2 regions of the Paraburkholderia sp. Clong3 genome follow, and region 1 is predicted to be linked to the other one. Evidence: predicted binding sites of a transcription regulator. Region 1 holds the regulator's gene; the other holds the start of a gene.

Region 1 (3,745 bases):
CCGTGAAATCGGGATCGAGGTTGTCGAACTGCGGCACCACGCCGACGCGCGAGCGCGCGAGGCGCGCGCGGCCCGGGATCGGCTCGTCGCACAGCCGGATCGCGCCGGCGTCGGGCGCCGCAATGCCGAGCAGCATGCGCAATGTCGTGGTCTTACCGGCGCCGTTGGGGCCGAGCAGCCCGAAGCATTCGCCGGTGTTCACATGAAACGACAATCCGTCGACGACCGTTTTTTCGCCGTAGCTTTTCCTGACCTGATGGAATTCGATGGGGGCGGTGGGCATGGCTCGAGCAAGGCTCCGGAAGAAGACACAACGTACGCGCAAGACACACAACATACCTGCGATGCACGCATTGCGCACGCGAAGCCGCTTACTCCAGGTATCGGATCGCTGATGCGAGCGGGTGTCCGGGAACGCGTCGTGCGTGGGGTGCGATGCGCTCGTCGGTGTCGATTGGCGCCGCTGATTGGCGGTGGCACGACTGGCACGTCAACCGGCCCGCAGTGTGTCGACGCAGCGTTCGCAAACGAAGTTTTGCATTGCGGCATCCGTGTGCAAACGCTGCGTCGGGTCGCCCAACGCTTGTGCAGACTGGATCGGCATGCACCGAGTATGCACTTAGCGTTTTCCATCCCTTGCAAGCCGAATTGCGGCGCACCATGATTGATTCAGACCGCGCTTTCCGCGCGAATGGAGAAAACAGATGGCGAGCTACCAGAAAATCCTGTTGTGCTACGACGGCTCGCGCGAAGGCCGCAAAGCCCTGCGTTGCGGTGCCGATCTGGCGTTGGAACTGAAGGCGGAAACGCATCTGCTGTCGGTCGTCGACATGCGTTCGAGCATCGCGCAGAGCGCGGGCCTGTTGACGGACGTCGCCTGCGGCAGCTTCGAAAAAACGGCCCGCGAGATTCTGCAGGAGGGCGTGAACTGGCTGACCGAGCGAGGCGTGAGCGCGCAAGGGCATTTCGCATTCGGTCATCCGATCGACGAGATCGCCAATCTTGCCAACGAGTTGCAGGTCGACCTCGTGGTGGTGGGCCATCGCTGCCGGACCGGTTTGTCGCGGTGGTGGATGGGGGCGGGCAACACGCCGCTGCTCGACCGCGTGTCGTGCAGCATTCTGGTGGCGTGCTCGTCCGCGCAGGAGCAGCAGCAGGCGGCTGCGGCGTAATGGGCTAGTGAGGGACGCGAAGCCGCGCGCCCCGTCATCTAGCCCAGAGGTGAATAGACCCTGTCGCGTGGCCGGCCCCGATGGCCAGCCACGCATCCCATCCGGCCAGGCTTCAATCTCACTCGTTCAGATTGATCGCCGCGAGCTTCCACGTGACCAGACCTTCGCGACGAAAGATTGCCGAATAGTTCGCGTTACCTTCGCCACGCCGGTACGTGATGACAAACTCGTTGAGACTGCGATAGCCGGCCGTGCTTTGACGCCCGGGCGGCGGGGCGCTTGCCTGCGTGGTGGTGTCGCCCGCGGCTGGTGCGGCCGGCGCTTCGCCGCCCGCGGCTGGCGGCGCGGACGGTTGCTCGCCCGGCGTGCCGCGCGGCGGCATGCCGTTCAGCAGCGCCGCGACGCCGTCGGGTGTCGCATAGGCATCGACGAGCGGGCCGATCAGCGTCACGCCGATCACCGCGCCGATCGTGGCCATCTTGTTGCCGGCATCCGCCTCGAGCCGGCGTGTCAGCATGGCGCCCACCTGTTGCTTCAGGCTATCGCGTAGCGCGGGAAAGTCCACGTACTGATTGACGGTTTGCACGTCGCGCGCATCGGCGGCGCGTTTGAGATTGTTCACCGCGAGATACGGTGACGCATAAATAAAGCCCAGCGCGGCAATCACGATCACCACGATCAGCGTGATCAGCAGCGGCCGGGTGGCGCTGCCCTGTGTGCGTTTCCGAATTGTCATCGAATGGGACTCCACGTCAGTGATGATCTAACGTCGACCACGGCGAGGTCGAAACGACCCTATCCCACGCGAATCTCTGAACATCCGAAGTGCTTGTTGCATGCGTACTCAGGATTCGCTCAGGCTTCGAACACCGCGCCGTGCACGTTGGCTTCGTCGGCTATGCAACGATCGATCATACGGCATACGGCGTCGACCGTGCCGACCATGATCAGTCGCGACGGTCCATGATAGACCCGCACCGGCGCGCGACGCGCGGGCTCGGCGATGTTCAGCGCCGAATTCAGCGACACGCGCGCGAATGCCGGCAACGACGACGGCAGACCGGAAGCTTCGGCAGCCGCGTCGAACAGCGACGGCGTGCGCGCAGCGGGCGCCTCGATTAGCGCGCAGGGCGTGAGCTTGCGCAGATGGCGCAGACGGCCGAACTGGCGAAAGGGCAACAGGCGGGCAAGGCGTTCCATGAGTCTCTCCAGGCGATTCGGCGTAGATGCGGGCGTAAATGCGGGCGTAAATGCGGCTTGGGTTGGACAAACCGGCGCAAGCGTTCCGGCGACAGCGAAAGATCAGAACTCGCTGGGGCGGATCAGCCCGACCGCGATCCCTTCGAGCGCGAAATCGGCGCTGCCGGATTCCACGAAGATGTTGTCGTAATCGGGGTTTTCGGCGATCAGTTCGATGCCGTTCGGCCGGCGCTTCAGACGTTTGACCGTTACGTCGTCGCCAAGCCGCGCAATGATGATCTGGCCGTCCTTCGCTTCGGTGCGCTTTTGCACCGCGAGCAGGTCGCCGTCGAGAATGCCCGCGTCGCGCATCGACAGGCCGCGCACCTTCAGCAGGTAGTCGGGCTTGCTCGAGAACAGCGCCGGGTCACACGCGTAGTGCTGCGAGATATGTTCCTGCGCGAGGATCGGGCTACCCGCCGCGACCCGGCCGATCAGCGGCAACGACAACTGCATCAGGCCCGCATGCGGCAGGGTGAACTGATACGGCGCGTCCTCCTGCCCGGACAGCAGGCGGATGCCGCGCGACGCGCCGGCCGCGAGTTCGATCACGCCCTTGCGCGCCAGCGCGCGCAGATGCTCTTCCGCGGAATTGGCCGAGCTGAACCCGAGTTCGGCGGCAATTTCCGCGCGAGTGGGCGGAAAGCCGGTGCGTTCGATCGCGCGGCGGATCAGATCGAAAACCTGCTGCTGTCGTGCGGTGAGTTTTGTCATGGCCACTGTATGTATGAACAGGTGACTGTATTTTTATACAGTATTCGGCGCATTTCAAGCTTTACTTTAAGTTCGGCGCAAGGGTCGCGCAGGGGCGTCGTTTATCGGCGACATGACGGCGTTGTCGGCGTCCCAACAGCCGACGCATCTGTCGTTACCACTTTTAAGCATTAAAAAATGAAGAAACATTATTTTTAATAATGAAAGCGCTTCGATAGACTGGCCTCCGGTTGGCGCTCATGTGCACGTGACCGCGACGCAGAACAACACCAGACGCTCATCAGCGGACATCACGCGGAGAAAAATCGAAATGAACCATCGGCATATGGGGCTTGCGGCTCGAACCAGAAAACGGATCGCGGCGCTCGCCGTCGGCGCGGCGGGTGCGCTCGGCATGTTGGGCGCAAGCGGCGTCGCGCACGCCGACACCACGCTGTTGAACGTGTCCTACGATCCGACGCGCGAGCTGTATCAGGACATCAATCAGGCATTCGGCAAGGAATGGAAGGCCAGGACCGGCGAAGCCGTCACCTTCAGGCAGTCGCACGGCGGCTCGGGCGCGCAGGCTCGCTCGGTGCTCGACGGACTGCAGGCCGACGTCGTGACGCTTGCGCTCGCCT
Region 2 (3,745 bases), 2.4 Mb from region 1:
GATAGAGGCGCGTTAGGGTAAGTCCCGTCCCGTTCGAGCACGTGCAAGCTGACGCGCACCAGTGTGCCGGCGAGCCGCGGCGACTCCTGGTAGACGTTGTCGTCGATGGCGAGCTCGCCGCCGTGCATTGCCGCAATCTCGCGCACGATCGCGAGGCCGAGGCCGCTGCCGTCGCCCTCGCGGCCCAGAATCCGGTAAAAGCGCTCGACCACACGCGAGCGCTCGCTGGCCGGAATGCCGAGCCCGGTGTCCTCGACTTCCAGGTGCACGAGCCGCGCGGGGGCGTCGTGCCGCACGCGCACGGTGATGCGGCCGCCCGCCGGCGTATAGCGGATCGCGTTGTCGATCAGGTTCGACAGCATTTCACGCAGCATCACCGGATTGCCGGCGACTTCGACGGGCTCGTCGGGCGCTTCGTAGCCGATGTCCATCTGCTTCGCGAGCGCGGCCTGCACCCATTCGCGCACCGCGCTGCGCGCGAGTTCGCCCAGTTCGAGCGGCGTGAAGATCTGTCCCGACCGACGGTTTTCCGCGCGCGCCAGCGCGAGCAATTGCGTGACGAGCCGCGCGGCCTGCTCGGAGCTCGTCGCGATCTGTTCGAGCGAGCGACGAACCTCGGCCGACGCGTTCTGGCGCAGCGCGAGCTCGGCCTGGGTGCGCAGGCCGGCCAGCGGCGTTTTCATCTGATGCGCGGCGTCGGCGATGAAGCGCTTCTGCAGCTCCATGTTCTGTTCGAGGCGCGTGAGCAGATCGTTGAACGACGTGACGAGCGGCTCGATTTCCGGCGGCGCGCGGCGCGCTTCGAGCGGCGACAGATCGTCCGGCCGGCGCGCGCGGATATGCGCCTGCAGCGCATGCAGCGGCTCGAGCCCGCGCGACAGCCCGAACCACACGAGCAGGATCGCGAGCGGCAGGATCACGAACTGCGGCAGGATCACGCCCTTGATGATGTCGTTGGCGAGCTGGCTGCGCTTGTCGAGCGTTTCGGCGACCTGCACGAGCACGGCCTGCGCGCCCGGCGTCTGCGGAAACTCGACGGTCGTGTAGGCGACGCGGATGTCGTTGCCGCGCAGCACGTCGTCGCGGAATTCGACGAGGCCCGGCGGCGGGCGGTCCTCCTCGTGCGGCAGTGGCATGTCACGCTCGCCGGCCACGAGCTCGCCGCGCGCGCCGAGCACCTGAAAGAACACGCTGTCGACGTTGTCGGCGCGCAGGAAATCGCGCGTCGACTCGGGCAGCGACAGCTCCGCGACGCCATTGACCGGATGGATCTGGCGCGCGAGCACGTAGGCGTCGGTTTCGAGCGCGCGGTCGAACGGCCCGTTCGCGATCGACTTCGCGACCAGATAGGTGACCGCGAGGCTCATCGGCCAAAGCAGCAGCAGCGGCGCGAGCATCCAGTCGAGAATTTCGCCGAACAGCGAGCGCGGACGCGCTTCGGCGGCGGCTTCGGTTTCGTCGGGCGCGGCGAACGGATTGGCGTAGCGCGCGTCGCGCGCCTCGTCGAGGTCCGCCGCGTGCGCCGTGGCGCGATCAGCGCGTGCGGACATCGCTGGCCTCTATTTGTAGTGGTGGCTCGCCGGCATCGCGGTGGACGACGGCGCGGTGGACGATTGTGCCGCTTGTGCCGTCTGCGGCGCGGAGCCGGCCGGGGTGGCGGGCGCGCTCGCATTCGCCGGCGGCGCCGCTTTTTCGAGACAGTAGCCGAGCCCGCGCACGGTGATGATGCGCACGCCGCTCGGTTCGATCTTTTTGCGCAGCCGGTGCACGTAGACTTCGATCGCGTTGTTGCTGACTTCCTCGCCCCATTCGCACAGATGGTCGACGAGCTGCTCTTTCGAGACCAGCCGGCCGATCCGTTGCAGCAGCACTTCGAGCAGACCGAGCTCGCGCGCCGACAGATCGATCGCCTGGTCGTTGACGTAGGCGATGCGGCCCACCTGATCGAACGACAGCGAGCCATGCCGCACGACGGTCGGGCCGCCGCCCGCGCCGCGCCGTGTCAGCGCGCGCACGCGCGCTTCGAGTTCGTTCAGCGCGAAGGGCTTGGCCATGTAATCGTCGGCGCCGAGGTCGAGGCCTTTGACGCGTTCGTCGACGCTATCGGCGGCGGTCAGGATCAGCACGGGCAGGTTCGAATTGCGCGCGCGCAGGCGGCGCAGCACCTCGAGCCCGGACATGCGCGGCAGGCCCAGATCGAGGATCAATAGGTCGAACGTCTGCATTGACAACGCGGTATCGGCTTCTACGCCGCTTTTCACGTGATCGACCGCATAGGCCGATTGGCGGAGTGATCGAACCAGACCATCCGCGAGTATGCTGTCGTCTTCGGCAATCAGAATTCGCATGATGCGCCAGCCTGGCTTTGCCGGCACCGTGGGGTTGCCCCGGCGCGCAGCGGTCTCCGAACATTATTGTGGGTAGTTGGGGCGATGCGACAGTAAAAGATGCGCGTTCGCATCACAATCGCGCTTGCCAAAACTACTGTTTTTTTATACAGTGTCTGCGTTTCGTGTGATGTCCTGGAGACTCCGCTCAATTCGAGTGGAACCACGGGTGCACATCTGCCTCAGACGCCGTTCATCATAGCAAAGGACGATTCATGGAAGAAAGCAAGAAAGGCTCGGCTGGACTGACTGCTGAAAAGAGCAAGGCTCTCGCCGCCGCGCTCGCGCAGATCGAAAAGCAGTTCGGCAAAGGGTCGGTCATGCGGCTCGGCGCAGGTGAGGCAGTCGAAGACATCCAGGTGGTCTCCACCGGATCGCTCGGCCTCGACATCGCACTGGGCGTCGGCGGTTTGCCGCGCGGCCGCGTGGTCGAAATCTACGGTCCGGAATCGTCCGGTAAAACCACGCTGACGCTGCAGGTCGTCGCCGAAATGCAGAAGCTCGGCGGCACCGCGGCGTTCATCGACGCGGAACACGCGCTGGACATTCAATACGCGGGCAAGCTCGGCGTGAACGTCGCCGACCTGCTGGTCTCGCAGCCGGACACCGGCGAACAGGCGCTCGAAATCGCCGACGCGCTGGTGCGCTCGGGCTCGATCGACATGATCGTGATCGACTCTGTCGCGGCGCTGGTGCCGAAGGCGGAAATCGAAGGCGAAATGGGCGACTCGCTGCCGGGTCTGCAGGCGCGTCTGATGTCGCAGGCGCTGCGCAAGCTGACCGGCACGATCAAGCGCACGAACTGCCTCGTGATCTTCATCAACCAGATCCGCATGAAGATCGGCGTGATGTTCGGCAACCCGGAAACCACCACGGGCGGTAATGCGCTGAAGTTCTACGCGTCGGTGCGTCTCGACATTCGCCGCATCGGCTCGATCAAGAAGAACGACGAAGTGATCGGCAACGAAACCCGCGTGAAGGTCGTCAAGAACAAGGTGGCGCCGCCGTTCCGTGAAGCGATTTTCGACATCCTGTACGGCGAGGGCATCTCGCGTCAGGGCGAAATCATCGACCTCGGCGTGCAGGCGAAGATCGTCGACAAGGCCGGCGCATGGTACAGCTACAGCGGCGAGCGGATCGGTCAGGGCAAGGACAACGCGCGTGAATTCCTGCGCGAAAATCCGGATATCGCTCGCGAAATCGAAAACCGTATCCGCGAATCGCTGGGCGTTACCGCGATGGCGAACGCCGTGACCGGCGCGGACGCTGAAGTCGCGGGCGAAGAAGAGTAAGCATCAAGTGATACGCAAAGGCCGGCCGCTGTCCGGTTTCGACTCCGGACGCTATCCGGACGGCCC

What was found. The regulator LexA, encoded in region 1, represses DNA repair genes until DNA is damaged. The targets are predictions, from matches to a motif close to ACTGTATNNNNATACAGT.
Region 2: a site for LexA is predicted at 2,484-2,501, ahead of recA (recombinase RecA). Genes of this name have one in related genera too.

What each region holds. Positions count from the first base shown of each region.
Region 1 is NZ_JBNDMH010000002.1:1,379,613-1,383,357, reverse strand. It holds gene nodI (nodulation factor ABC transporter ATP-binding protein NodI) at 1-283, opposite strand, end outside; gene OKW30_RS10625 (universal stress protein) at 705-1,172, shown strand; gene OKW30_RS10620 (DUF2939 domain-containing protein) at 1,291-1,908, opposite strand; gene OKW30_RS10615 (hypothetical protein) at 2,028-2,372, opposite strand; gene lexA (transcriptional repressor LexA) at 2,475-3,125, opposite strand; gene OKW30_RS10605 (sulfate ABC transporter substrate-binding protein) at 3,436-3,745, shown strand, end outside.
Region 2 is NZ_JBNDMH010000002.1:3,771,947-3,775,691, forward strand. It holds gene OKW30_RS21590 (sensor histidine kinase N-terminal domain-containing protein) at 1-1,550, opposite strand, end outside; gene OKW30_RS21595 (response regulator transcription factor) at 1,560-2,348, opposite strand; gene recA (recombinase RecA) at 2,603-3,679, shown strand; gene recX (recombination regulator RecX) at 3,687-3,745, shown strand, end outside.